DNA from 3 places in the Enterocloster bolteae genome. Region 1 is predicted to be linked to each of the others. Evidence: predicted binding sites of a transcription regulator. Region 1 holds the regulator's gene; each other region holds the start of a gene.
What was found. The regulator Rex, encoded in region 1, represses fermentation and respiration genes when NADH is low (regulators of the CRP and FNR family bind a similar motif). The targets are predictions, from matches to a motif close to ATTGTTAANTANTTAACAAT.
Positions count from the first base shown of each region.

Region 2: fucO (lactaldehyde reductase) is a predicted target of Rex. The motif match lies at 4,486-4,505, and genes of this name have one in related genera.
Region 3: gap (type I glyceraldehyde-3-phosphate dehydrogenase) is a predicted target of Rex. The motif match lies at 8,591-8,610, and genes of this name have one in related genera.

Region 1 covers NZ_CP022464.2:2,881,747-2,891,701, reverse strand. The annotation lists gene alr (alanine racemase) at 1-918, opposite strand, end outside; gene CGC65_RS13420 (bifunctional ADP-dependent NAD(P)H-hydrate dehydratase/NAD(P)H-hydrate epimerase) at 1,137-2,678, opposite strand; gene acpS (holo-ACP synthase) at 2,638-3,057, opposite strand; gene CGC65_RS13410 (redox-sensing transcriptional repressor Rex) at 3,078-3,740, opposite strand; gene abc-f (ribosomal protection-like ABC-F family protein) at 3,904-5,856, shown strand; gene CGC65_RS13400 (hypothetical protein) at 5,879-6,115, shown strand; gene CGC65_RS13395 (MFS transporter) at 6,321-7,577, opposite strand; gene CGC65_RS13390 (M20 metallopeptidase family protein) at 7,574-8,770, opposite strand; gene CGC65_RS13385 (MalY/PatB family protein) at 8,809-9,955, opposite strand, start outside.
Region 2 covers NZ_CP022464.2:4,625,610-4,635,564, forward strand. The annotation lists gene CGC65_RS21435 (MFS transporter) at 1-926, opposite strand, end outside; gene CGC65_RS21440 (DUF7402 domain-containing protein) at 1,018-1,818, opposite strand; gene CGC65_RS21445 (KamA family radical SAM protein) at 2,034-3,131, shown strand; gene fucO (lactaldehyde reductase) at 3,264-4,412, opposite strand; gene CGC65_RS21455 (TetR/AcrR family transcriptional regulator C-terminal domain-containing protein) at 4,646-5,212, opposite strand; gene CGC65_RS21460 (hypothetical protein) at 5,365-8,163, opposite strand; gene CGC65_RS21465 (efflux RND transporter permease subunit) at 8,147-9,955, opposite strand, start outside.
Region 3 covers NZ_CP022464.2:2,214,251-2,224,205, reverse strand. The annotation lists gene CGC65_RS10440 (ABC transporter ATP-binding protein) at 1-902, opposite strand, end outside; gene CGC65_RS10435 (LysR family transcriptional regulator) at 1,128-2,021, opposite strand; gene CGC65_RS10430 (cation:proton antiporter) at 2,144-3,646, shown strand; gene gpmI (2,3-bisphosphoglycerate-independent phosphoglycerate mutase) at 3,754-5,295, opposite strand; gene tpiA (triose-phosphate isomerase) at 5,394-6,146, opposite strand; gene CGC65_RS10415 (phosphoglycerate kinase) at 6,197-7,414, opposite strand; gene gap (type I glyceraldehyde-3-phosphate dehydrogenase) at 7,524-8,555, opposite strand; gene CGC65_RS10405 (histidinol-phosphatase HisJ family protein) at 8,833-9,642, shown strand; gene CGC65_RS10400 (peptidoglycan recognition protein family protein) at 9,746-9,955, opposite strand, start outside.

The DNA.
Region 1 (9,955 bases):
CCGTTTTCCCCGGATAAGCACCGCTCCCTTGTTGGAGAGACTGCGCAGGTAGCCGTCCCCGTATCCCACGGGAATGGTGGCCACACGCATGGGACGGTCCGCCACAAAGGTACCCCCATAGCTCACAGCCGTACCCGGCCCAATGGTCTTTATGTATGTGATAAAGCTCTTAAGCTCCATGGCAGGAACCAGCTTCACCCTGTCCCGGGCCACCTCGTCTGATGGGTACAGGCCGTAAATAGAGATTCCGGCGCGCACCATATCCAGTCCGTTGGAGTCCAGCCCCTCCACAATACCGGCGCTGTTGGAGCAGTGGCGGATCGGGATATCCACCCCACGGCTGCAGAGCATTTCACAGAATTCCCTGTATTTCTTATACTGTGCCTCATAAAATGCCTTGTCCGCCTCGTCTGCCCTGGCAAAATGGGTAAACATACCCTCAATGCATATTCCGGGAAGCCTGGATATACGGGCCGCCTCGTCTGCCGACGCCTCATCCGGCGTCATTCCAATCCGGCTCATGCCCGTATCCACCGCCAGATGGATGTTTGCCCTGGCGCCGTTCTTTACAGCTGTTTCAGACAATTTCCCCGCCTCCTCATACCGGAACATGGCAGGGCGTATATCGTACCGGACCAGATCCTCAAAACGGCTCTCATGGGTCACGCCCAGTACCAGAATCATCTTCTGGATGCCGTGGCGGCGCAGGATAATCGCCTCGTCAATGGTGGCCACCGCGTACCCTTTTACGTAAGGATCAATGGCCCTGGCCACCGGAACTGCCCCGTGTCCGTACCCGTCTGTCTTTACCACCCCGATCATGGAAGCGGAAGGAGGCAGACTGTCCTTCATTGCCCTCATATTGGATTCCACCGCATCCAGGTCAATGGATGCGTAAACTCTGCTGTAAGAATTCATTGTTGTTGCCTCCTGTGTCACGGGCCTCTGTTCCGGCCCATTTTCAATCTCATTTTATTATTTGGCGCGGCGGAACGGATGCTGCACCGCAGTTGTCACACCTTGGCTGTCACGCCCTGGCCGTCACACCATGACTGTCACACCCCAGCCGCACACCATGGCCATCACACCCCAGCCGCACACCATGACTGTCACACCCCAGCCGCACACCATGACCGTCACACCATGGTCATCACACTGCCAACAGCATCCGCCAGTTCCGAAGCCAGCAGGCTGTGGGCGCCGCTTTTAGAGGCAGCCGCGTCCCCTGCCCGTCCATGAAGATATACACCCAGACAGGCCGCCTCCTCTTCCTCCATGCCAATGGCTATCAGACCTGCTATGATGCCTGTGAGCACGTCGCCGGAGCCTGCCTTTGCCATGGCGCTGTTGCCGCTGGAGTTGATGTACAGGTTCCCGTCCCGTCCCGCAGTCACAGTGGCGGCGTCCTTTAACACGCAGGTAAGGCCGTAGCGGCCCGCATACTCCAGGGCCGTGGCTGCCAGGTTCTCCTTAATCTGATCGATTCCCTCCCCTGTAAGACGGGCCATTTCTCCCAGATGGGGCGTCACGATAATGTTCTCTGTATAGTAGGAGGTAAGATATGGATGACCCGCTATGGCATTCAGGCCGTCGGCGTCAATGATGACAGGCACGAACGCGCTGGTCAGTATATCCTCCACCAGATATTCCACATAGGGTCCGTTTCCCAGTCCCGGTCCCAGCACCACCACGTCAGCCCATTCCATCTGGGCTTCTATCATCTTCCTGAATTCATCCCTGCCCTCCATGAGCTGGTCAGGGGTGTAGGTGGCTATGATGGCCTCAGGCAGGCGTTCCTGGAGAATCTGACGGTTTTCCTCCACCGTAAGCAGTTTTACCAGTCCCGCCCCTGTCCTGTATGCGGATAAAGCGCTCAGGTAGGCGGCCCCGCACATATTCTTAGAGCCTGCCACAATCAGCACCTTTCCAAAGGTTCCCTTGTTGGAATAGGCAGGGCGCCTGGGTATCCGTTTCAAATCATCATCACTGTAGGTAACGGCAAAATCTCCTGCCGCCGTCCCCTCTGCTTCCTTCACCGCCTCCAGGGCCTGTCCGGGAAATCCGATATCAGCCACCTCCACCCGGCCCGCGTACTCCCGGCCCGGATACAGGGCTGTCCCGGTTTTCTCCCATCCAAAGGTAACCGTCAGGTCCGCCCACAGGGCTATGCCCATGACAGTTCCCGTATCCCCATGAATGCCGGAAGGCACATCCACCGCCACAGTGCTGCGGATGGACTTGGACGCAAGCATTTCGATACACTGCCTGTAATCCCCCTCCACAGGGCGGCTCAGTCCCACGCCGAACACCGCGTCTATGAGAAGGCCGCATTCTTCCTTCTCCCCCTCCTGCCACGGCAGAGTGAAAAGTCCCACGTTGCCTGCAATCTTAAGCTGCGTCCTGAATTCCTCTGTTCCCTTATCCGGATTTCCCACCAGAAATACACGCACCGGATATCCTTTTAGATGAAGCATTCTGGCTGCCGCCACACCGTCGGCCCCGTTGTTGCCGGTGCCGCACACCGCCCAGATTACATCCCCCTTTTCCCACAGGCGCTCCGCTGCCAGGGCCACCTTAAGAGCTGCCCGCTCCATCAGGACCAGGGAGGGGATTCCTATGGTGTGGATGGTGTATGCGTCAATGGCCTTCATCTGTTTTCCCGTTACCAGCATCCTCATTTGGCTGTACCTCCTTTATCCTTCCTTCTCCCACTGCAAACGCCATGGCGTATTCCCTTGTATTGGTGATGGACACCTCCAGACGCTCCATTCCCATCTCCTGAAACCGCTTAAGGGCCCCTCTGTAAAGGCGGACATAGGGTTTTCCCATATCATCCCTGAGCACCTCCACGTCGATGGGCATGAAGGTCCGAAACCCTGTCCCCAAAGCCTTGGCAACCGCTTCCTTCACAGCAAAAGAGCCGGCCAGCTTAGAGGCGGACCCCTTTGCTTGCCGGCTTTCCATATCCGTAAATGTACGCACCACAAAATAATCCTTTTTACAGGCTTTTTCCATGCGTCTGATTTCAATTAAATCTGTTCCAACTCCAAGTATCATGGTGCTGTCTTCCTAAACATTTACTTTAACGCGTTCTTTTTCTCCTCCTGCAGGTCATACATGCTGCTGACCCGGTAGGAAAGACGCATCAGGCTCTCGGACAGGTGCACATTCTCCACCACCACATCCTCCGGTACCACCAAATCCGTATGGGCAAAATTCCAGATAGCCCTGATTCCCGCGTTTACCAGGCGGTCCGCAATCTCCGGCGCCTTTGTCTTCGGGATGGTCAGAGCAGCAATCTGAATCTCATTCTCCCTGATAAACGTTTCCAAATCATCCACGGAGCGAATCTCAATCCCTCTGATGACCAGGCCGATCAGTTTGGGGTTAATATCAAACATTCCCCTGATAACAAAGCCCCTGCGCTCAAAATTCGTATAGTTGGCAATGGCCTGTCCCAGGTTTCCTGCTCCGATGATGATCACATTGTGCTGTCTGTCAATCCCAAGTATTTTGGCGATCTCTGAATAGAGGTACTTAACATTATAACCGTAGCCCTGCTGGCCGAATCCGCCGAAATTATTCAGATCCTGACGGATCTGAGACGCGGTCACTTTCATTCTGGCGCTCAGCTCATTGGAGGATATGCGCTCCACACCTTCCTCTATTAATTCACCTAAATAACGGTAATAACGGGGCAGCCTGGATATGACTGCCTTCGAAATCTCCTTGCGTTCCATGATGTATCCACCTTCCCATTGTGCAATTCTGTCAAAACCTTAATAGTTCTATTATAAACACACGTCAAAAAAATGTCAAACCGTTTACATATGTTCTTGAAAAAATCGTCTCCGTATATTATACTTGGGAGAGCTAAATATGTCGTTTTTAAAGGAGTTTACCATGATTTTATCATGCAGCAATATAAGCAAATCATTTGGAGAGAAACATATATTAAAGCAGGTTTCCTTCCACCTGGAGGACCATGAAAAGGCAGCCATTGTCGGAATCAACGGCGCCGGCAAGTCCACTCTCCTCAAAATCATCATCGGGGAACTGGCCTGTGACGAGGGGTGCGTGGCCCTGAGCAAAGGGGCCTCCATCGGCTACCTGGCCCAGCACCAGGACCTGGACAGCGAGAGCACCATCCACGACGCCCTGCTGGAGGTCAAGCGCCCCATCCTTCAGATGGAAGAACGCATCCGCTCCCTGGAACTGGATATGAAAAGCGCGTCCGGCGAAGGTTTAGAAAACATGCTGGAGGAATACAGCCGCCTGACCCACCAGTTTGAGCTGGAGGGCGGTTATGCCTGCCGCAGTGAAATCACCGGCGTATTAAAGGGCCTTGGCTTTGCCGAGGAGGAATTTTCAAAGCCCATCAACGCCCTGTCCGGGGGCCAGAAAACCCGCGTATCCCTGGGCAAGCTTCTGCTGACCAAGCCTGACATCCTGCTCCTTGACGAGCCCACCAACCACCTGGATATGGAATCCATCGCCTGGCTGGAGACATACCTTAAGACCTACAGCGGCAGCGTAATCATCGTTGCCCATGACCGCTATTTCCTGGACCGGGTGGTGACAAAAATCGTGGAGCTGGACAATGGAACCGGGACCGTGTTCAGCGGCAATTACACGGCCTACAGCGACAAAAAAGCCATGCTTCGGGACGCCAGAATCCGGGCATACTTAAATCAGCAGCAGGAAATCAGGCACCAGGAGGCCGTCATTGCCAAGCTTAAATCCTTTAACCGGGAAAAATCCATCCGCAGGGCCGAGAGCCGGGAAAAGATGCTGGATAAAATCGACCGGCTGGAAAAGCCCATAGACATCGACGACTCCATGGATATCCGGCTGGAGCCGGATGTGGAAAGCGGCAAGGATGTGCTTACCGTTACCGGCCTGAGCAAGTCCTTTGACAGCCAGACCCTGTTCACAGACGTAAATTTTGAAATCAAGCGCGGGGAACGGGTGGCCATCATCGGCAACAACGGCACCGGCAAGACCACTCTCCTTAAAATCATCAACCAGCTGCTGCCCGCCGATGCCGGCGAGATACGTCTGGGCTCCAAGGTGCACATCGGCTACTACGACCAGGAACACCAGGTCCTTCATATGGATAAGACCTTGTTTGACGAAATCCAGGACACCTATCCCAGCATGAACAATACCCAGATCCGCAACACCCTGGCGTCCTTTCTCTTTACAGGGGATGATGTGTTCAAGTTGATCCGCGATTTAAGCGGCGGCGAGCGGGGCCGGGTCTCCCTGGCCAAGCTGATGCTTTCCGACGCCAATTTCCTGCTCCTTGACGAGCCCACCAACCATCTGGACATCACCTCCAAGGAAATCCTGGAAAGCGCCCTGTGCCGTTACACCGGAACTGTACTCTATGTATCCCACGACCGGTATTTCATCAACCGCACAGCCACCAGAATTCTGGACTTGACCGGACAGTCCCTGATTAACTATATCGGCAGCTATGACTATTATCTGGAGAAAAAGGATGTGGTGGAAGCCGCGTTTGCAGCCAGGAACAGCCGTACATCCGCAGTGTCCGGTTCCTCCCAGTCCCCGGACCGGCCGTCCCAGGGTTCCCCAAACGACCTGAAGCTGGAATGGAAAGCCCAGAAGGAAGAACAGGCCCGTATACGCAGGATTCAGAACGAGCTCAGAAAAACAGAGGAGTCCATTCACGCCCTGGAGACCAGGGACAGCGAGATCGACGCCCTCCTCACCCTGGAAGAGGTGTACACCGATGTGCCCCGGCTTATGGAACTGAATAAGGAAAAAGAGGAAATAGCCGGACAGCTGGAAAAGCTGTACCAGAGCTGGGAAGAATTGGCCGAGGAGGCCTGATGCCGCAGAAAGGAGCTGTTCAATGAAACTGAAACGTATATTTGCCCTCTTGGGGGCCGTCCTGCTGGCAGGACTGTTTATTCTGGCCATTGTGCTGGCTGTCATGGGCGCGCCGAAGAATTATCTCATGGCGGTTATCTTCTCCCTGGTGTTCATTCCCATCGTAATGTACGCCATGGGTCTTATGACCAGGGTGCTGAAACCATCCGATCCCCCGGAAGGCATGGATGAGGACGGGGATGCAGGGGATGAGCTGTGACAGCGGGAACCCGGTTCACTGTATAACTACAAAACAAGCTCCCTTATGAAAGACACGTTTCTCTGTCTCTCATGGAGGGAGCTTTTTATATCATGGCAGAACTCCGGGCTGAACCCTGGGCTGAAATCCGGGCTGAACCCTGGGCTGAAATCCGGGCTGAACCCCGGGCCGAATCCCGTGCTGGACTCCGGGCTAAATTTTGGTTTCAGCAGGCCGCCTGTTTTTTCAGGCTGCTTCTCACCAGCCCGTTTACCCAGAACACCCCCATCATGACAACAGACAGCAGGGCCGCGCCCTCATATGGGAAGCGTATATCCGAAGCTCCCGCAGTCCGGGCCATAAATCCCAGTACCAGGGGTGAGGAAAACTGTCCCAGGCTTCTCATGAACATGATGACAGAGCCTGCCGCCAGGGACTCATCCCTCTCACAGGCAATACACGCCTCCGCGTTAAAGGTTCCCACTGCCGAGGCAAGGGCAATTCCAAACAGAACCAGTCCCAGCATGGTCAATGCCAGACTGTTCTTCGCGTACAGGGACAGCAGTCCCCCAATGGAGCACAGCCATATGAAGGTGCCCATATACCTTCCCAGGAGTTTCTTAAGCTTTCCTATGTAAAGCCCTGTCACCAGGGAGCTTACAGTCTGGAAGGACATGATGATCCCCACCTTTTCCCCGCTGATCAGGCCCTCCGACAGAATGATGGAGGAACAGTTGTTCAGTATGGCAAAATAACCTACAAACACCACAAAGGTTCCGGCCCCATAGACCCATGTTTTCCTGATGACGCCAAGATTCCCCCTGGCCCGGCGCGCCCTGTCATCTCCCGCTGCTCCCCCGGCGCCGGTGACCGTCACATCAGGAATATGCTTAAGGCACAGCCACAGACATGGTATTCCAAACAGATACACCAGAAACACCGCCCGCCAGGATATGGCAGCCAGGTACCCGGCCAGCACCATGCATATGATGGATGAGACACTGGACCAGATGACAATGCCGCCATTTAAGCGGTGCTGTTCCTCCCTGGTGAAGAAATAGGACAGCAGCCCCACTGACAGGGGCATCATCAGCCCATATCCGGCTCCAATCAGGATTCTGGTCAGGACCAGGGTATAAATTCCGGAAGCCAGACCGCCCATAAGGCCGCCGGCCAGAAACAGGACCAGTCCCGCAGCGCAGAGCTTCCGGACAGAATAGCGTCTGCTGAGCCATGCAAAGGGAATGGCCACGGCAATTACCATCAGGGACGGCAGGGACACTATCATCTGCACCAGCACTCCGGGCGCATCCGGAAAACTCTGGCGTATGACACCCAGGGCAGGCGATATGCCAGTTCCTACCAGGGCATTGGCCATGGAAAGGCTCAGGATTGCCCACAGCACCATGGACCTGTTTTTCATTTCTGATTCTGTTTTTTTCACTTCTGTCATTTCTACTGCTGCATTGTCTTTCGCGCTCATACATCCTGCCTTTCCAGAAGATGGTACAGTGTGTTAATATAGACAGCCAAAGCCGGAACCATGGCATCCTCATCAATATCAAATCTGGGATTATGCAGACTGGCAGTCAGTCCTTTCTCCTCATTCTTCACTCCGAAGAAGAAAAAGGCGCCTTTGTATTTCCTGGTATACCAGGCAAAATCCTCTGATCCCATCTCAGGCTCCGGACGCTTCATCACCTTGTCCTGTCCCAATACCTCTGCCGCGGATTGGTAAATGGTATCCGTGATATCTCTGTCATTGGCAAAGGAGGGAAACGCAAAGGAATCCTCAAATTCACAGGTGATTTCGTTCATCCGGCTTAAGTCTCTTACAATCTGCTCCAGCCTGCCTGCTATATAGTCCCTCACCTGACCGTCGTGGGCCCGGTAGGTTCCTCCAAAGGTCAGCTCTGAGGGAAGGACATTTTTAGTGGACAGTACCCCGGCGTTTATAGAGCATACCGAGATAACGGCTGTCTTCATGGGCGGTATTTCCCTGGAACCTATATTCTGTATGGCCTGAATCATCTCCATGGCAATGGATATCAGGTCCTTCCCCTTATGGGGCGAAGCCGCATGGCACCCGGTTCCCTTAAGCTTTACCTCGAAAAAATCACCGCTGGCAAAAAAGCTTCCGTACCTGCATCCCATCACACCTGCCGGATATTGAGGCTGGCAGTGGGCTCCGAATATGGCGTCCACGCCGTCCAACACCCCTGAATCCACGATGAGCTTTGCCCCGCCAGGCGCAGGACCTTCCTCGGCAGGCTGGAAAATCAGTTTGACGCATCCGCCGGGAATCTGGTCCCTGTGCTCTGAAAGATAGGATGCCAGCCCCAGCAAAAGGGCTGTATGTACGTCGTGGCCGCAGGCATGGCATACCCCATCCCTGGCAGAGCGGTAAGGCACATCCTTCTCATCCTGCATCCCCAGGGCATCCATATCCGCCCTGACCGCTATGGTATTTCCCGGCCTGCCTGTTTCCAGGATTCCCAGGACAGCGCTTTCTGCAAATCCGGTGTGCACCTGAAATCCCAGCTTCTCCAGCACTCCCGCCACCATGGCCGATGTCTTTGGCAGATGAAATCCGGTTTCAGGACAGGAATGTATATTCCTTCTCCACTCCACCATCCTGTCCCTGTATTCCTGCACCTCATTCAGTAACCCCTGCATCCTGTCACACTTCCTTTCTCAGATCCGCTCACACATCATCAGCCAAATATGGTTTTCAGCCGTTCAAGGCCTTCCTTAAGCATGGCTCTCTGTGTACCGATATTGATACGAAGGAATCCATTTCCTTCTATTCCATAGTGGGAACCGTCATTGGGCGCCACACCTGCCCCTACCACCTTTTCCATGAGTTCCTTCTGGCTTAATCCCAGTGCCGTAAAACCCAGCCACATAAGATAGGTTCCATCCTGGACATATGTCTTTGCCGCAGGCAGGTTCTCCGCCACATACTCTGCCACAAACTGCGCATTTTCATATAAGTACTGATTCAGCTCATCCACATAGGCTGCCCCATGGCGGTAGGCCACCTCAAAGGCCTTAAGTCCGAACAGATCCACTCCCACATGAAACGCGGTGACCACCTTGTTCACCCTGCTATACAGTTCCGGATTCTTGATAATCAGGACAGAGGACTTAAGACCGGCAATATTAAAGGTTTTGCTGGGAGCCATGGCAGTGACGCTGCGCCCCGCCGCATCCTGGTTCACTGTCTGGTAAGGAATATGCTTGTGTCCCGGAAAAACCAGATCCGAGTGGATCTCGTCCGAAAATACCAGAACATGGTAGCGGCTGCACAAATCATTGAGTCTGGTCAGCTCCTCCATGGTCCACACACGGCCCACCGGGTTATGGGGGCTGCAAAGGATGAAGAGCTTAACCCCCTCCTTGAATTTCTCCTCCATGTCCTCAAAATCCATTTCATACCGTCCATGTTCAAGCTTCAGGGATGAGGTCACCAGGGTCCTCTCCTGCTGCTCAATCACCTTAAAAAACGGGTCGTAAACAGGCGTGTTTACCATCACCTTGTCCCCTTTTTCCGTCAGTGCATAGATGATGAAGGAACATGCGCAGACAACGCCTGGAATAGTAATCAGCTCCTCCCTCTTTATGTCAAAGTGATTGCGCGTTCTGTTCCATTCAATAAAGCTCTCGTAGTACCCCTCCGACGGGAACGTATACCCATAGGTCGGATGCTTTGCCCTCTCCGTCATGGCCCGGGTGATCTCCGGCAGTGTCTCAAAGTCCATGTCCGCGATTCCAAAGGGAATCAGATCCTTCCGGCCAAAATCTTTTTCCAGCCGGTCCCACTTAATTACCTCCGTATTATGTCTGTCAAATGTCCTGTCG
Region 2 (9,955 bases), 1.7 Mb from region 1:
CCGCAGCCGGCCAGTCCCAGAACAGGGCTGGCGGCAGTGGACGCCAGCCCATAGCTGAAAATGCACAAAACGGCGCTGCCTGTCATAAAGGCGGTGAGACGGATGCGCTGGCTGTATCTGGCATACATTGCCCTGGATATGCCCATGAGAATTGAAAACATACAAGGTCCGGCCAGATCTCCCACTGTCTTTGACACATTAAGCCCTGATTCAGCAAAAGCGGAGGCCCACTGGCTCATAGCCTGTTCCGATGCCCCTGCGCAGACCATAATAAAAATAAAAAGCCAGAACAGGCTGCTTTTTAACAGTCCCCGAATCCCCATCTCCTGCCCATCCTCTGTCAGTGCCAGAATGGGAACCCGCGAAAACAGGACAGCGTTCATAACAGGGACTGCTGCCCAGAGAAGGGCCAATACCCGCCAGCTGTTCAGACCCGCTGTCTGAAAAAAGACAGTGGACAGTACCACCACGGCCACGGACCCCCAGCAGTAAAAAGAGTGCAGCAGGCTCATGGCCGCATCTTTGCGGGCCGTTGGACAGGCTTCCACAATGGGGCTGATCAGTACTTCTATGATACCTCCCCCCACTGCGTACAGGGCAACGCACACAAGCAGTCCTCCAAAATGTCCCGGAACCATATCCGGCAGAAAGCTCAGCCCGGCCAGCCCCAGGGCAGCGAACACATGAGCCGCCACAATGCATGTCCTGTATCCAATCCTGTCCACAAACCGCGCCGACAACAGGTCCACCGCAAGCTGAATGCCAAAATTCACCGTAACCAGCATAGCAATGCGCGCCAGAGATATGCCATAGCTTTTCTGGAAAGTGAGAAATAAAAGCGGAGCAAAATTATTGACCACTGCCTGGACCACATATCCCAGGCAGCTGGCATTCAATGTTTGGTTGTAATTATCTTTAAGGGCCACTTATGCGGTCCCTCCTCCCCGTTTCCTTCATTCCGTTTTCTTTATTCCGTTTCCTTCATTCCGTTTCCTTCATTCCGCTTCCGGCAAAGCCCTAAAGCGCGGCCTCATGCTCCCGGCCATAGACCTCAATCTGTGTCAGGGCAGGGAAGGGGGACGGATCGTCTGCCTTTATGAGCTGTCCGAAGGTAAGCCATGTGATACCCCTGCGCTCCAGGCTGATGATATGAGGTTCAACGCTCTTTTCAAGCTCCACTGTCTCAGAGGTTCCGTCGGAAAAGGTAAAGGTCACCTTCTCCCACCAGTTGTCATGAGGAAAGTCAGCCCTTGTATAGAGGACAATCTGGTCAAAATCCACGGGGCGGCCAAACTCCAGCGTCATTTGGGCATCGTCCTGCATATTGATTCCCCATGACTCATATGGCCACTTTCCATGGGACAGGTTTGCCGTCACACCGTCAATGGCGTTGCGGGCCGCAAACACAGCCTCTCCCCTGGTTTCCACATTGGCGTGGGCGTGGGGATAACATTCCTGGCCCCTGTGCTGGTCCATAACGTTCTTGGCCAGATTCCGGTATGATTTAATTTCATAATCCCTGGCATACCGCATAGTCAGATAGTGGCGCTCTCCTGTAAATGATTTGGGGTTATAGGATGTCTTACCCTCTGCAAAGGGAACCTCATAAACCAGCTCATTTCCCGCCCCATAGATAAAGGCTTCATCCATGGTATCATCCACACGTATGATATAGAAACGGTTCTTTTCCGGAAGAGAAAATATAATCCTGTCTCCCTCCTCATACTCACCCTTCCATGCCAGTACGGCCTGTTCCCTGCCTGCGGCCTCCGCCTTTACCGCATCGTTTTTATCCTTCACTGTAATCTGCATTCCCATATATTTACACACTCCTCTTTCCAACAATTTCTTTTGGGTTCTTTCATTCTACCATGGAGTCCCAGGGAATACCATATACAAAAAAGGCGAAATTTTATAATATTTTAAGCATTAGCGAATATTCTAATATTTACAAAACCTTCACTTTTTATTCATCAGAACCTGATATTGCTGATGGTATAATGGAAAAAATAATGAATGAAGGGGATGTTTGGATGAATTGGAATGAAACATTGAGAAACAATGTAACCCGCGCCCAGGAACTGAAAACGTATATGAGGCTTACCAGCCAGGAGGAAGAACACATGACCCGAATCCTGGAACAGTTTCCCATGACAGTCACAAGATACTATCTGTCTCTTATTGACTGGAACAATCCGGAACAGGATCCTGTGTTCAGGATGTCTATACCCTCCATTCGTGAAACCGACCTGTCGGGGGACTTTGATACCAGCGGGGAGGCGGATAACACAGTGCTGCCCGGCCTGCAGCACAAGTACAGGCAGACGGCGCTCATCCTGTCCACCCACCGGTGCGCCATGTATTGCAGGCATTGCTTCCGCAAGCGGCTGGTGGGAATCTCCGGCGGCGAAACAGCCGGAAATGTGGACCAGATGGCTGCCTACATCGTCTCCCACCCTGAAATAACCAATGTGCTCATATCCGGCGGGGATTCCTTTCTGAACAGCAATCAAATCATACGCCGGTATCTGGAGGCATTCAGCTCCATTAAACATCTGGATCTAATCCGTTTCGGCACCCGCACCCCGGTGGTGCTGCCTATGCGGATTTATGATGACCCGGAACTTCTGGATATTCTGGCCCGCTATACAAAAATCAAACAAATCTATGTGGTGACCCAGTTTAACCATTCAAATGAACTGACTCCGCAAGCAGTAAAAGCGATCCGGTGCCTGATGGACGCTGGTATCATTGTAAAGAACCAGACCGTTCTGTTAAAAGGAATCAACGATGACGCAGGGAGTCTCGGAACCCTGTTAAAGAATCTGACAAGATACGGTGTCATTCCCTATTACATTTTCCAGTGCCGTCCCGTATCCGGGGTAAAGAGTCAGTTCCAGATTCCTTTGACAGAGGGCTGCCGCATTGTGGAAGAGGCAAAAAACATGCAGAACGGCCAGGGCAAATGCATCCGCTACGCCATGTCCCACGTCACCGGTAAAATCGAAATCCTGGGCCAAATGCCCGACAAAAACATGCTTTTTAAATATCATCAGGCAAAATATGAAAAAGACCAGGGCCGTATATTCTGCGAGAAATTGGCACCTGGACAGGCGTGGCTGCAGGGGTGATAACAGACTTTGCCGCAGACTGTTTCCCGGCCCATGCAGGACTTTGCCGCAGGCAAATGTTAAGCCGCGGGACATACCCTAACAGGGGCATGTCCTGCGGCCTTTTTGTGCCGTAGGCGGCTGTATATGTAATTACATCAGTGACAGATACAGGTTCTTGATATCCTCAAAGGACGGATCCTTTGGATTGCCCGGGCGGCAGGCATCATCCATGGCAGACTGTGACAGGAAGTCCACATCCTCTGGCTTAAGGATTTCCTTTAAGTCAGCAGGGATTCCCACGTCAGCGGACAGTTTCTTTACCGCGTCCACTGCTGCTTTGCGGTATTCCTCCTGTGTCATATTCTCAACACCATCCACGCCCATGGCAATGGCAATGTCTTTAAACTTGGTTCCTGTACATGGCGCATTGTATTCCATGACGGTTGGAAGGATGATGGCATTGGCAACGCCGTGGGGGGTATCATATAAAGCGCCCAGGCCATGAGCCATGGAGTGCACAATGCCCAGACCGCAGTTGGAGAATCCCATTCCGGTCAGATACTGGCCCAAAGCCATGCCTTCCCTGCCCTCTGGCTTGTTCTCCACCGCATCCCTCAGGCTGCGGGCGATTACTTCAATGGCTTTTAAGTTAAACATGTCGGTCATCTCCCAGGCACCCTTTGTGGTATAGCCCTCGATTGCATGGGTCAGGGCATCCATACCGGTAGCTGCTGTCAGTCCCTTGGGCATGGAAGACATCATCTCCGGATCAACCACTGCCACTACCGGGATATCATGGGTATCCACGCATACGAATTTACGCTTTTTCTCCACATCCGTGATCACGTAGTTAATGGTAACTTCCGCCGCGGTGCCTGCTGTGGTGGGAACTGCAATAATCGGCACACACGGATTCTTGGTCGGAGCAACGCCTTCCAGACTTCTCACATCCTCGAATTCAGGGTTGGTGATGATAACGCCGATAGCCTTGGAGGTATCCATGGAGGAACCGCCGCCAATGGCAATGATATAGTCGGCTCCGGATGCCTTGAAAGCCGCAACGCCGGTCTGCACGTTCTCGATGGTCGGGTTAGGTTTGATATTGGAATAAATCTCGTAGGCCAGTCCTGCATCCTCCAGTACCTTTGTCACCTTGCAGGTTACATTGAACTTAATCAGGTCAGGGTCGGAACATACAAAAGCCTTCTTAAATCCCCTTGCCTTTGCCTCATTTGCAATCTCCTGGATTGCACCTGCGCCGTGATAGGATGTCTCGTTTAATACGATTCTGTTTGCCATGATTTTCTTCTCCTTTACATTGACAGTATGCCGCCGGACCCATCTTAAGTGTCCGTGGATTTACCTGGTTGCTTTTGTTAATATTATAACAAGTCCTGTTTTAAAATAAAAGTGACAAACATCCCTGTCTGTCACTTTCCTTTAAGTTTTGTGCAGTTTCACCATTTAGGATTATGCATAATCACCATGTTCTGTCTCTGCTGCGGCTGGGGATATCCGGGACTTTCCGGGGCTTAAAGCAGTTTCAATTTTCCGAACACCTCTGCCAGCTTTGGCGGCATGGCTTCCACCAGCTTATCCGACATTTCCCGGGGTGTGTCCTTCATGCCTCCCAGAACCCACTTCACCGTCATGTATACAGAGCCCTGGCAGTACATCTCCAAAAGGAACTGAAGCTCCCGGCCCAAAGGCTGGCTGGTTTTTCTTGCAATCAGGTCCGTATAAAACTGGAGAATCAGTTCAAAATCATGTTCCTTTAATGAGTTCCTGTCATCGGAGCGGAACGCTTCTGTGAAAAACACCTTTTCATTGAGAATGAACTCAAACTTCCGGGTCAGGCTCTCCCCCACCGTATGCCCCATGCCAATCTGCTCAAAAGACTGAAGCACCAGCTTGTCAAAATACCAGTTTATCAGATCGTACTTGTCCAGAAAATTCCGGTAAAAGGTCTGCCGGGTCACACCGCAGCCCTCCACAATATTTTTGACCGTAATCTTATCCACGGGCGCTGTCTTCATGCACTCCTTAACGGATTCAGCCAGCTTGTATTTTGTTTTCTCCTGCTTTCCTGTAACGGCCATGGTATTCCTCCTGCGGCAGGTACTGCACGGAAACCCTCCGGTACCTGTGTATTTTGTAACATATCCCTGCGCCACAACAGGCAGTGCAGCCCTGGTTGCGCTGCACTGCCCGCTGCTTCTATGGACAGTATATCAAATTTTGAGACAGGCTTCTACCTGTTTTTGAAAATGCTTACCATTGCCTTCCACATCTGTACCAGCACATTCCACATCCGCCTTAAGGGGCTTTCCTTGGCCTTTTCCACCTCTGCATCCGCGGTCTTGGCCGTGTCGTCGTCCACGCTGATCTCATCGGTGCGCATGACAATCTGCAGTGTCTTGGGCGGTTTGTTCCGGTCCGAGGTAAAGGATACCTTGTCTGCGGACGGATCCATAAACAGGAAACGGTTATCTGTATCAAACTTATCCAGCTCATTGTCAATGGTATCCTTCATGGTGCGTCCGGCCTGGCGCATCACCGTGGTGCTGTCCAGGATGTTCAGGCTTTTATCCAGAAGTTCCATACTGCCGCGCAGGCTGTCCCTGGCAGCCGCGTCAAAATCATCGCTGCTGTCTTTTAATGTGTTCTGGATGATAGTCAGGGTGCTGATTCCATTGTTGAGGGCATCTGTGGTACGCCTTACCAGTTCCTGGGAGTCATCCAGGGCAGTCTGGAGATCCGGATAATATACGTCCAGAGAATCATTGAGGGCCTTTAAATCCTCAATCAGATAATCCATATTGTCAACTATCTCGGCGCTGTATTTCGCAGAATCAGACGTGTCATCCATCAGGTTCGCCATCTTGTCTGTCAGGGATTTGCTCCGGGCAGATAAATCCTGAAGGACTGCCACCTTGTCATACAGGGATTGTTCAATGGCTATCGCGGCTTCTGCGGCGGCCTGCTGGTCGATACTGCTTACCAGAGGGATGTTTTTCTTCTCTATGGATGCGGTGGCCGCCAGGCCTGCCAGGCCGGTGTTTCCTGTATTTATGGCAGAGCTAATAGCAGTGCCTGTATCCGGGGTGTTACTGCCGGAGTTTCCGCTGGAATTTCCACTTTCTGCTGCGCTTGCGCTGCTGCTCCCGGTTGCGCTTCCGTTGGTGCTTTCGCCTCCGGTTGTATTTCCGCTTCCGTCCGTACTTGCGCCTCCGGTTGTATTTCCGCTTCCGCTCCCGGTTGTGCTTCCGTCCGTACTTCCGCCTCCGGTTGTATTTCCGCTTCCGCTCCCGGTTGTGCTTCCGTCCGTGCTTTCGCCTCCGGTTGTATTTCCGCTTCCGGCTCCAGTTCCGCTTCCGTCCGTACTTGCGCCTCCGGTTGTATTTCCGCTTCCGCTCCCGGTTGTGCTTCCGTCCGTACTTCCACCTCCGGTTGTATTTCCGCTTCCGCTCCCGGTTGTGCTTCCGTCCGTGCTTGCGCCTCCGGTTGTATTTCCGCTTCCGGCTCCGCTTCCGCTCCCGGTTGCGCCTCCGTCCGCATTTCCGCTCCCGCTCCCAGTTCCGCTGGTGCTTCCGTTTCCGTCTGTGCTTCCGCTTCCTCCGGCACTTCCATCCGGGTTATCTTTCCCCTCCGTACTGCCGCCGGAATTTCCGCTTCCCTGGTCATTCCCCTGATTATTATTCTGGGTGTTTTCCTGGCTGCTGCCTCCGCCGGATGACGAATGGCTCCCGCCATTTGATGTCCCGTAATCCACATCCTCCATGTTTTCCAGTTCTTCCTCATCCAGCTCCTCGTCATAGAGCCTTCTGGCCTTGGTGCTGGAACTCTTATACAGACTGAGATACGTCAGCAGTGTGTCCTGGGATGCCTGAAGCTGGGTATCCAGCGCAATGATGGATTCCATGGTCTTCTGGAGTTCCGGCAAATCGCTGCTGATACCGCCTGCGCTGTTTTCTATGTTCTTAAGTCTGGTCTGCAGCTTTCTCAAAGGGTCCTGCATGTCTCCCAGCGTGTTGACAATGTCATTCATGCTGCTGTGAACCACCTCGGCACAGTCCTTGGCTGTCTGCAGATGGGGAATCATGGTATCCATCTGCTGTGACACCGATGTAAGCGCTGCCAGCGTCTGGTCATTTCCGGCCAGTATGCTGTCCTTGGAATTACTCCACTTCTGTCTGGCGCTCTCCGCTGAGTCCATACCCTGGCGGACCTGGTTCACGCCCTGCCGCATGTTCTCCACAGACTTTGCCAGCTGCTCCAGGCTGTCGTAAAGCTCATCCCCTGCATCCTGCCACGTATCCTTGGCTTCCTTCAGGTCCTTGATATGTTCCAGATCCTCCACCGTACCCGGTACCATGGCCATGATCACGCCAATGGTCTCAAAGCTGTCCGTGCCGATGCGCACCGTGTAATCCCCATCCTCCCCGGGGAGGGCGGTAAATACCACCGCTGTGGTTTCACCCAGGTTCTGGGTCTGGGACCCTTCAGCCTCCACGCTGTAGCATTTGCTCATATCCACGGGCACAGCCACCATAAGCATCATGTTGTTGCGGTAATACTCCCCGGCATTGTCATTGGGCTCTGCCTTCACATTGATCTCAATCAGCCCGGAAGCTCCTGCCAGCTTATCGCCGTCCATGGGTACACCGTTCAGCTTGTAGGATACGTCAAAGTCCCAGGGCAGTACCATCATGCCTTTATCCACAGAGCATTTAAAATAAAATCTTCCCCTCTGGTCCTCCGGAAGCTGCCACGTCACCATTCCGTCCCCCAGCACAGGTTCGATGCTGTTAGACATGTTAATCACATTTTCATAGGTTCCGTAATCCATAAATTCCGTCTGGCCGTTGAGGCCCACCCCCTTTACCACATTAATCTTATCCACCCTGCCGTAATAGTCCAGGTTCACATACATAGTTTCATCCACGTCCACAGAAGGCTGTGCTCCGTATACAGGCGCGCTGCCAGTGCCGGTGCAAAGCATGACAAAGACCATTCCCGCTGCCATGATTCTCTTATATTTCATTTTCATCGCTTTCCACCTCCGCTGGTTCTAAATCAGTCCGTTTCAATGCGGACGCCTTGTTGACAATGGTACCTATTCCTGCCTTTATCAGGGCTTTGCGCTTTTCATGGCGCCGTTTCAGATACTTCTGCAGGCGGTCCCATTCATTGCTGGTAATGATACGGTCAAAGAGCACCAGAAGGGCCGGCAGCACAGTCAGCACCAGAATCACGCTGAACAGCGCCCCCCGTCCAATCAAATGGCCCAGGTCCCCTATAGCCGCTGTGGTTGATATGAAATGAATGATATATCCAGCCAATATGATAATGGTTCCCGAAGTAAAAATAGAGGGACAGGACAGCATCAGCGCCTGGATACACGCTTCCTTCTTCTCCAGGGACTTTCTACAGGACACATAATTGTTGGTGAGCAGAATGGAATAATCCACCGTGGCTCCCAGCTGGATGCTGCTCACTATGATGTACCCCATAAACACCATGGTATCCCCTGCCAGGTAAGGCATGGCCATATTGAGAAAAATCGCAGCCTCAATGGGCACCATGACAATCATAGGTATGGCAAAGGACCGGAAGCTGAACATGACCACCAGGAACACGCCCAGCATGGATAACAAGTTTACCCTGGAATTATCCGCCGTAATCGTAGTCTTGATATCCTGTGTGGAAGGTGTTTCCCCCACCAGATAGGAATTCTCCGGATAATACCGCTCCAGAATATCCCGTATTTCATCCGCGCCCTTAAATGCCTGGTCGCTCTCTGTCTTGGTCCGTATGTAAATAAGCATCCTGCAGTAATCCTTTGTGTGGAGCTCACTGGTAACGGAATATGGCAGGAACTCCTCGGGTATTCCCTCCGGAAGGGTATTGGACATGGACGTCACACTTTTCACATAGGGAAGATCCTCTATCTCATCTGACATCTCTTTCTCCGTTACAGCCGAAGTATTGGGATACATGGCCAGCATCATATTGCTTCTTCCAAATTCCCGGGAGATTACCTGGTCATCCGCATAGACCTGGGTTCCCTCGCTGGCTCCCACCGCGCTGTTGCCGTACAGGAAATCATTCATTCCCTGGGCTACATAAGCGGGCGGCGCCAGAATCAGCATAATGATAAGGGATGCGTAACGCACCCTGTAGACCCATTCGCTGAATTTCCGGAAGGAGGGCAGGAAGGGACGGTGCCTGGTCTTATCATTCCACCTGGAAAATTTGAGAATCATAGCCGGCATGAAGAACAGCACGGTTATAAGGCTGAACACAATTCCCTTTGCCAGCACCAGTCCCATATCAAATCCAATGGTAAACTTCATGGATACCAATGCCAGAAAGCCCACCACCGTGGTCAGGCTGCTGGCAAATATGGAGTTGATAGCAGCGTCAATGGCATTGATCATGGCCTGTTCTTCTGAGAGCCCCTTCTGCTTTTCCCTGGAAAATGCATCCAGCAGGAAAATAGAGTAGTCCATGGAGGTGGCCAGCTGCAGCACCATAGCCACATTATTGGTGAGGAACGAGACTGTCCCGATAAAAATATTCGTGCCCCGGTTCAGCAAAATAGCCACACCCATAACCAGCAGAAAAAGGAATGGTTCCGACCAGGCGGTGGTACTGATGCACAGCACCGCAAATATCATAATGACGGCAACCGTAAGAATGAGGTTCATCTCGCTCTCCACATTTTCCGTCAGGGATTTGTTCTGTACAGCCATTCCCACATAATATCCCTTATCGCCTGTAATAGCTTTCATCTCATCAATGGCCTGGGATGTCTTCTTTGCCGTATCCCCCTGGTCAAA
Region 3 (9,955 bases), 670 kb from region 1:
ATAGTGGTAAGAAGGGTGGTTACATACATGGTATAGGCCACCAAATCTCCCGGCTCCACCTTGCCCTGAATCATGAAAATGCCTCCTGCCACAATCACCACCACATACATCAGTCCGTCAAAGGACCTGGTGGTAATCTGAAAAGCCGCCATGTAGCGGTAGGTATACTTCTTAATATCCATGAAATCCCGGTTGCCCTTGCCGAACTTGGCAATCTCCACCGGCTCATTGGCAAAGGCCCTGACCACACGGTTGCCCAGCAGGGTGTCCTCAATCTGGGCATTGAGCTCGCCTATCTGGTTTCTCTGCCTGCGGAATGCCTCCTTCACCTTCATGTTAAACCAGGTACAGGAAATAATCATAACCGGCACCAGCACAAATATGAGCAGGGTCAGTTCCAGATTGATGCCTGACAGGATGATGAAGGAGACCACGGTTTTTAGGGCTGCTATAAAGAACTCCTCCGGACAGTGGTGGGCAAATTCCGTCACGTCAAACAAATCACTGGTAATACGTGACATGATCTGTCCAACCTTTGTGTTGCTGTAATAACTGTCTGACAGCATCTGCAAATGCTCAAAGGCGTCCTGGCGCATATCTGTTTCAATGTATACACCCATCACATGCCCTGTATAGGCCATGTAATAGGCTGCCAGGGAGTCAATAATCCGCAGAAGCAGGTACAGACCGCCGATTCTGATTACAATTCCGGCTGTCATGGATGCCAGATTCTGCATCCCCTGGTTTGTGATATAGCGCAGCATCAGAGGAAGAATCAGTTCTCCCAATGTAGTCAGAGCCGCACAGAATAAATCAAATATCAGAATCTTCTTATATCTTCCATAATATGGAAGGAAGCTTTCCAAAAGCTTCTTCGTTTTCATACCTTTTTTTCCAGACACAATTCAAACTCCTATCATATGTTATATCAATTAAAATTATACAAAACAGGCCATCAGAGACTTCTACGGCCTTTGAGGGCACCAACTTCCATTTTATCCTATTTCCCATAAAAATGGAAGGGATATTTCATAACTTTAAAACCGTAACTTGAAAGCCGCAGCTTGAAAGCCGCAACCGCTCAGGCAGCCCATCTTCCCGGCCGGAAAAGCCCCTCACAGGAAATATTACTTTGCCTTCAGCTGTTCATAGATACCGCGAATATTCTGGATAAACTCCGGATGCAGGAAATCCTTCTGATATACCATGTCGATCTGGCGCACCATGGAGGAATTTTCAATGGGAATAATGGCCAGCCGGCCGCTGGCAAGTTCTTCGCGGCAGGCGCTTTTGGCAATGATGGTAATTCCCAAATCCATGGTTACCAACTCCTTGATCATGGACACGTTATCCAGTTCCATCATCACGTTAAACTCTTCCAGGCTCATGTCCCTGGCCCCCAGATGTTTCTCAAACAGCTGCCTTGTGCCTGCGCTGCGGCTGCGCAGAATCAGCTTTTCATGGCGTATCTCCTCCACGGACACTGTCTTGGCCCTGGCCAGACGGTGCATGGGCGAAACAGCCAGACACAGGTAATCCGTGTCCAGGGTGGTGGACACTAACGCCGCATCCGGCACCCCTCCCTCCACCACGGCAAAATCCAATTCATATGCCTTCAGGCGGCTATAAATTTTTTGAATGGTATTGACAGAAATATTTATATGTATATCCGGATTCTCATTACAGAGGGTGGCCAGCACCTGGGGAATAATGGTCTCCCCCGCCGTGGGGGTGATGCCTACATTCAGATGGCTGGTCTCCGTCTTGCTGTCCTCAATAGCCTGGCAGGCGTTGGAATAAACGGCAGCTGCCCTGCGGGCGTACTGCACCAGAATCTTTCCCTGGGGAGTCAGCTTCAGTTTGTTTTTGCTCCTATAAAATATTTTTATATCGAACTCATTTTCCAGCAAACGAATCTGATGACTCACCGCCGGCTGGGTCAGATTCAGCTTCTGAGCTGCCTTAGTATAGCTTCCGGACTCGATAACAGCCAGAAGAGTCTTTACTTTCATGTCAAACACAGGCCAGTCCCCCTCCATATATAAATATTTTTTATATCCCAATCAAATAATATCATTTGATTTTATCACCAAACACTACTATAATCAAGCAAAACAAAAAAACGCAGAAAGGAGTGTTGATTATGGCACTATTTTTATCAAACCTGGGAGCAGCAGGAATCATATTGACCATAGCAGTCATGCTGGCATCCGGCTTTCTGTTGACACGAATCACAAAGCGGCTTCACCTGCCTAATGTTACCGGTTATATTATTGCGGGAGTCATCATCGGGCCCTGGTGCCTGAATCTTGTCCCTTCACAATATATTGGACAGATGGATTTTATCACAGACCTTGCCCTGGCATTTATCGCATTTGGAGTAGGAAAATATTTCAAACTGTCATCCCTGAAAGCCAATGGAAAGAAAATGGTGATTCTGACCCTGTTTGAATCCCTGACCGCAGGCATCTTTATCACAATTGTCATGCTGATTATGGGGTTATCCCTGTCCTTCAGTCTGCTTTTGGGAGCCATCGGCTGCGCCACGGCCCCTGCCTCCACCATTATGACCATCCGGCAGTACAAGGCCAAAGGGCCCTTTGTGGACACCATCCTGCAGGTGGTTGCCCTGGACGATGCAGTGTCCCTGATAGCCTTCAGCGTGTGCGCGGCCTTTGTCCAGGCCAGCTCCTCAAACGGCTCTGTGACGGTTTCGCAGATTGCCTTTCCGGTGCTCTTTAACTTATTGGCCCTGGCGCTGGGAGGACTATCCGGTGTGGTGCTCAGCAGGCTGATACACAAGCGCCGCAGCAAGGACCACAGCCTGGTTCTGGCCTGTGTCACCATTATGGGCGTGGCCGGAATCTGTACTTCCCTTAATGTTTCTCCCCTGTTGGCATGTATGGCCTCCGGCGCAGCCTATATCAATGCCAGCGGCAACAAACACTTATTTAAGCAGTTAAACCAGTTCACGCCTCCCCTCCTGGTGATGTTCTTCGTGCTTTCCGGTATGAGGCTTTCCATTCCCAGCCTGGCAGCTGCCGGCGTGATCGGTATTGTTTACTTTCTGGTCCGCATTGCCGGGAAATACACCGGTTCCGCCCTGGGCGCCGCGGTTACCCACGCTTCACCGGAAATCCGCCGCTACTTTGGCCTGGCGCTGATTCCTCAGGCCGGCGTTTCCATCGGCCTGGCTGTGCTGGGGCAGCGCATGCTCCCTGCCGAAAGCGGCCAGCTGCTTTCAACCATCATCCTGTCCAGCGGGCTTTTGTATGAAATGGTAGGGCCTGCCTGCGCAAAAGCTTCCATCAAGTTATCCGGAAGCGTTCCGGGAAAGGCAGCTGTTGATAAGGCAGCTGCTGGAAAAGCCGCTGCTGGGAAGGCCGCTGCTGAAAAGGCCGCTGCTGGGAAGGCCGCTGCTGAAAAGGCCGCTGCTGAAAAGGCCGCTGCTGAGAAAGTGATTGCCGGCAGTTCTTCTGCAAGCGGACCAGATATCGCCAAAGCAGACGGAGTTGAACAGCCTGTGCATAAAGCGGGCGCCGCGGCTTTGGAAGAACAGACACGAAAAAAAGCCCCGGACACCGGCAATGATACAAATGATACGGTATCGGCCCAGCAAGTCCGCCCAAGGCATGCTGTCGTCTGACTGATTTTAGATTCATTTGCGCCTAATCCAGCACTCTTCGGCCAAAAAAGCCAGCCCCGGACATTCGGAGCTGGCTTTTACGCATATTTATTCTCACTTCATTCTTCTTACTTAACCAGCAATGATTTGCCGGTCATTTCCTTAGGCTGCTCCATTCCCATGAGCTCAATAAGGGTGGGAACGATATCGCACAGGGCGCCGCCTTCACGCAGCTTGCAGGATGGGTCTGCATTTACCAGGATGAATGGTACCGGATTAGTGGTATGAGCTGTAAATGGCTCCCCGGTCTCATAGTCCACCAGCTGCTCCGCATTTCCATGGTCCGCACAGATAAACATGACGCCGTCCACTTCCCTGATGGCCTCCACTGCACGGCCCACGCAGGCGTCCACTGTCTCGATGGCCTTGATGGCTGCGTCCTCTACCCCGGTATGGCCTACCATGTCAGGGTTTGCAAAGTTGATGATGATGACATCGTATTTGTCGGATTTGATGGCTTCCACCAGCTTATCGCACACGCCGTTGGCGCTCATCTCAGGCTTTAAATCATAGGTTGCAACTTCCTTTGGAGAAGGAACCAGAATGCGGTCCTCACCCTCGTTGGGTTCTTCCACACCGCCGTTAAAGAAGAAGGTCACATGCGCATATTTCTCAGTCTCCGCAATCCTTACCTGTGTCTTTTTGTGGGCTGCCAGGAATTCGCCAAAGGTATTGGTGATACTCTCCTTCTTAAAGGCAACCAGCTTGTTCTGGATGGTCTCATCATAATCCGTAAAGCATACATACACCAGGTCCAGCCTTTTCTCCCTTGGGAAGCCGTCAAAGCTGTCGTCGCAGAATGCACGGGTAATCTCCCTTGCACGGTCCGGACGGAAGTTGTAGAAAATCACGGAATCCTTATCCTGGATGGTGGCCGCAGGCTTGCCGTCCTTCATCACCACAAAGGGGATGACGAACTCATCTGCCTTGCCGCTGTCATAAGAAGCCTGGATGCCTGCAGCAGCGCTTTCAGCCTGATTTCCTTCGCCCTTTGTCAGAGCGTTGTAAGCCAACTCCACGCGGTCCCATCTCTTATCACGGTCCATGGCATAGTAACGTCCCATGACAGACGCTACCTCGCCTACGCCGATCTCCTTCATCTTTGCTTCCAGCTGCTCCACAAAGCCCTTTCCTGATTCAGGAGGCGTATCGCGGCCATCCAGGAAACAGTGTACATAAACCTTCTTTAAGCCGTTCTTCTTAGCCAGCTCCAGCAGGCCGTAGATATGGGTGTTGTGGCTGTGTACGCCGCCGTCAGACACCAGCCCGAACATATGAAGGGCAGAATCATGTTTTTTGCAGTTTTCAATTGCTGTGAGGAACTCCGGAATCTGGAAAAAGTCCCCATCCTGAATGGATTTTGTGATTCTGGTCAGTTCCTGGTATACGATACGACCTGCTCCCATGTTCAGATGACCTACCTCAGAGTTGCCCATCTGTCCCTCGGGAAGTCCCACTGCCATGCCGCTGGCCTCGCCCTTTACAAAGGGGCACTGGCTCATGAGCTGGTCCATAACCGGAGTCTTGCCCTCGCATACAGCGTTGTGCTGGCAGTTATCGTTCAGTCCGTAGCCGTCTAAAATCATTAATACGGTTGGTTTTTTACTCATTTTCAATCTCCTTCTGTTTTAAATGCCCTGCCGCCTTATGGCGCGTGAATCCCGCATTGGGTCACGCTCCGGTCAGGAGCAGGGCACACATTCCGTTATTACTTGTTGTAATTTACAATCTTGCCAAAGTCAGGCTTTAAGGAAGCGCCGCCTACCAGTCCTCCATCCATATCCGGCTGTGCGAAAAGCTCCGGAGCGGAAGATGCGGATACAGAGCCGCCGTACTGGATACGGATTGCCTCAGCTGTAGCCTCATCGTAAATCTCTCCAATGCATACACGGATAGCTGCGCAGACTTCCTCAGCCTGCTCTGTGGTAGCCACCTTGCCGGTTCCGATTGCCCAGATTGGCTCGTAAGCAATAACCGCAGTCTTAGCCTGGTCAGCTGTCACATTCAGGAATGCAATCTTAATCTGCTGGCGGATCCAGTCAATGGTGATTCCCTGCTCCCTCTGTGTGAGTGTCTCTCCGCAGCAGACAATCGGTGTGATGCCGTGTTCAAAGGCCTTTAACACCTTTTTGTTCACGGTCTCATCTGTCTCTGCGAAATACTCGCGTCTCTCTGAATGACCGATGATTACGTACTTAACGCCGGCGTCTACCAGCATGTTGGGAGAAATCTCGCCTGTATAAGCGCCCTTCTCCTCATAGTACATGTTCTCGGCTCCGATACAGATATTGGATCCCTTAGCTGCTTCCATAGCAGGAATAATGTCAATGGCAGGCACACAGAATACCACATCCACATCCTCATTCGCTACCAATGGCTTTAACTCGTTTACAAGGGCAACCGCCTCTGACGGAGTCATGTTCATCTTCCAGTTGCCTGCTATAATTTTCTTTCTTGACATTGTATTTTACCTCTCCCTTTCACACTGTAATCACTTATGGGAAAACCGAATTAAGCTTTGTTGTCAGCTGCAGCCACACCTGGCAGTTCCTTGCCCTCCAGGAATTCCAGGGAAGCGCCGCCGCCGGTGGAGATATGGGTCATCTTATCAGCAAAGCCCAGTCTCTTCACAGCATTGACAGAGTCGCCGCCGCCGATAACCGTGGTGGCATCTGCCAGTTCAGCAACCGCACGGCATACTTCCAGTGTGCCTTCTGCGAAGTTGGAGAACTCGAACACGCCCATAGGTCCATTCCACACAACCGTCTTGGCGCCCTGCAGTGCTTCCTTGTAAAGCGCGATGGTCTTAGGTCCGATGTCAAATCCTGACCAGCCTGCGTCAATTACATCCACTACTTTATGCTCGGTGTCGTTGGAGAATTCCTTTCCTTCCACATGATCAACAGGAAGCAGCAGCTTAACGCCCTTCTCTTCTGCCTTCTTAATCATCTCCAGTGCATAGTCCAGCTTATCTGCCTCACATAAGGAATTGCCGATTTCCTGGCCCTGTGCCTTTGCAAAGGTGTAAGCCATACCTCCGCCGATAATCAGGGTGTCAACCTTGTCTAACAGGTTGTTAATTACATTAATCTTATCGGAAACCTTGGCGCCGCCCAGAATGGCCACGAATGGACGAACCGGATTCTCAACCGCCTGTCCTAAGAACCTGATTTCCTTTTCCATCAGGTATCCCACCACGTTCTCCTTGGTAAATCTGGTAACGCCTACGTTGGAGCAGTGTGCCCTGTGGGCTGTGCCGAATGCGTCGTTTACGAAAATGCCGTCGCACAGGTCAGCCAGCTCTTTTGCATAAGCCTCGCTTGCAGCATCGCCGTCTTTGAATTTGGTCTCCTCAACTCTGTAACGGGTATTCTGAAGAAGCAGAACCTCTCCGTCCTTTAACTCAGCAGCTACCTTCTGTGTCTCAGGCCCTGTTACCTTTGGATCGTCCACAAACTTAACCTCTACGCCCAGTCTTTCGCTCAGAGCAGGAGCAACAGGAGCAAGGCTCATCTCCGGAACGGGCTCGCCCTTTGGCTTGCCTAAATGGGAGCACAGGATAACCTTGGCGCCCTGGTCAAGAAGCTTCTTTATGGTAGGGATGGCTCCGTCAATACGGTTATAGTTCTGGATAACGCCTTCCTTTAACGGAACGTTGAAATCACAGCGTACCAGTACTTTTTTTCCCTGTAAATCTTTTAAATCATCAACTGTTTTCTTGTTTAACATATTTCTTTCCCCTTTCAGAGTCATTGATACATTTGGCGAACAAAGGGCCCGGCCCAAACGACCGGACCCTTCATGAGTCTACTTAGAAATTACTGTCCTGTTGTCACAATTAGCCTAACTCAGCAAAGTACTTGATTGTCCTTACCATCTGGCTTGTGTAGGAGTTCTCATTGTCATACCATGAAACAACCTGTACTTCATACAGATCATCTGCAATCTGAGCTACCATGGTCTGTGTTGCATCGAACAGAGAACCATATCTCATGCCGATAACGTCGGAAGATACGATGGCATCCTCATTGTATCCAAAGGACTCGCTGGCAGCTGCCTTCATAGCTGCGTTGATGTCTTCCTTTGTAACACCAGCCTTCTTAACAACAGCTGTTAAGATTGTGGTGGAACCGGTTGGTACAGGTACACGCTGTGCGGAACCGATTAACTTGCCGTTCAGCTCTGGGATAACCAGGCCGATAGCCTTAGCTGCACCAGTGGAGTTAGGAACGATGTTAGCTGCGCCGGCTCTTGCTCTTCTTAAATCGCCTTTTCTGTGTGGTCCGTCCAGAATCATCTGATCGCCTGTGTAAGCGTGGATGGTGGACATGATACCGCTCTGGATAGGAGCATAATCATTCAGAGCCTTAGCCATAGGAGCTAAGCAGTTTGTTGTACAGGAAGCTGCGGAGATAATCTTATCATCAGCTGTCAGTACATTCTCATTAACGCTGTATACAATAGTAGGAAGGTCATTGCCTGCAGGAGCGGAGATAACAACTTTCTTAGCGCCTGCCTCGATGTGTGCCTGAGCTTTGTCCTTAGAGCAGTAGAATCCTGTACACTCCAGAACTACGTCTACGCCGATTTCGCCCCATGGAAGATCAGCAGCCTTTGGCTCCTTGTAGATGGTGATTTTCTTGCCGTCTACAGTGATGGAATCCTCTCCAGCCTCAACAGTGTGCAGACCCTGGCCATAAACGCCGGCATATCCACCCTGTGCTGTATCATACTTTAACAGATGAGCTAACATCTTAGGATCGGTTAAGTCATTGATAGCTACTACATCGTAACCTTCTGCTCCGAACATCTGACGGAAAGCCAGACGTCCAATACGTCCAAATCCATTAATCGCTACTTTTACTGCCATGATTCAATTCCTCCTAGTTTGTTAAAAAATATATTATTGTTAAATATTAATCAACTTCTCTCTATTGTAATCAATTTCTAAAGAAATGGCAAGTCCTTTTTTTATTTTTACGGATCTTTGACCTTTTTATACGAAGAAAAGACTGGAATCTTGCCATTCGGGTATTTTCTGCTATAATGTTGTTATGAAATGCGTATGAAAATGCCGGTATTAATAAAAATACTGCTGTTTTTTATTAAGAAGCTATTATTTATATAGAAGCAAAGGAGAAGCTCCGATGATATACGACTGCCATCTGCACACTGAATTTTCCGGTGACTCCAACACCCCCATCAGCCTGCAGATTGAGAAAGCCATAGAACTGGGCATGAAGGAGATGTGCATTACCGACCACCACGACTACGATTCCGGATTCTGCGACTGTGATTTTATCCTGGATATCCCCACCTATCTCACGTCCCTGCGCATGCTCCAGGCAGAGTACAGGGACCGCATCCGCATCAACATCGGAATCGAGCTGGGACTTCAGGATCATCTTAAGGAATATTTGGATCACTTTGTAAAGCGCTATGGGGATTCCTTTGATTTCATCATCGGATCCAGCCATTTTGTAAAGAGCATGGACCCATATGACCCGGAATACTGGAACAAGCGGGGCGAGGTGCCCGGCTTTGAGGATTTCTTTGAAGCCTCCCTGGTGCGTGTCAGAGACCTGTGCCGCACCTTTGATTCCTTTGGCCATCTGGATTATGCGGTGCGCTACGCTCCCCACCAGAATGACTTTTACGACTACCGGCATCTGAGCCAGTGGATTGACCCTCTCTTAAAGATTCTTATTGAAAACGGCAAATCCCTGGAGTGCAACACAGGCGGTTTCAAGTACGGCCTGGGCCAGCCCAATCCCTGCCGGAAGATTCTCATGCGCTACCGGGAGCTGGGAGGCGAGATGATAACCATTGGTTCCGACGCCCATACCCCGGAATATGTGGGTTATGCCTTTGACACCTGCCGCGAACTGCTGTCTGACTGCGGTTATAGATATTTTACCGTGTACCATGGCAGAAAGCCGGAATTCATTCCTCTTTAGCCGGAAGTTTCCGTCTGCGTCTGAAAACGCCGTACAATCTTTTACCTCAAGACTGTACGGCATTTATTATATTTATGTATTTAGTTTAATATGTCTATGCACCTCATCCCGCACTTTCCGTCTTCATGGCCGTCTTTACATCCTTAAGAAACTGCTCCCATGCGTCCTCATGCTCCACATAATACTTGGGGCAGAGTTTTTCATTCACATCATAATGGCGTATAACGTCCCCGGGCGTCAGTTTCAGCTGCCTGCAGAGGAAGGCTGTCAAATCCACCAGGGATTCATAGGTGGCATCATTGAACTTTCCGCT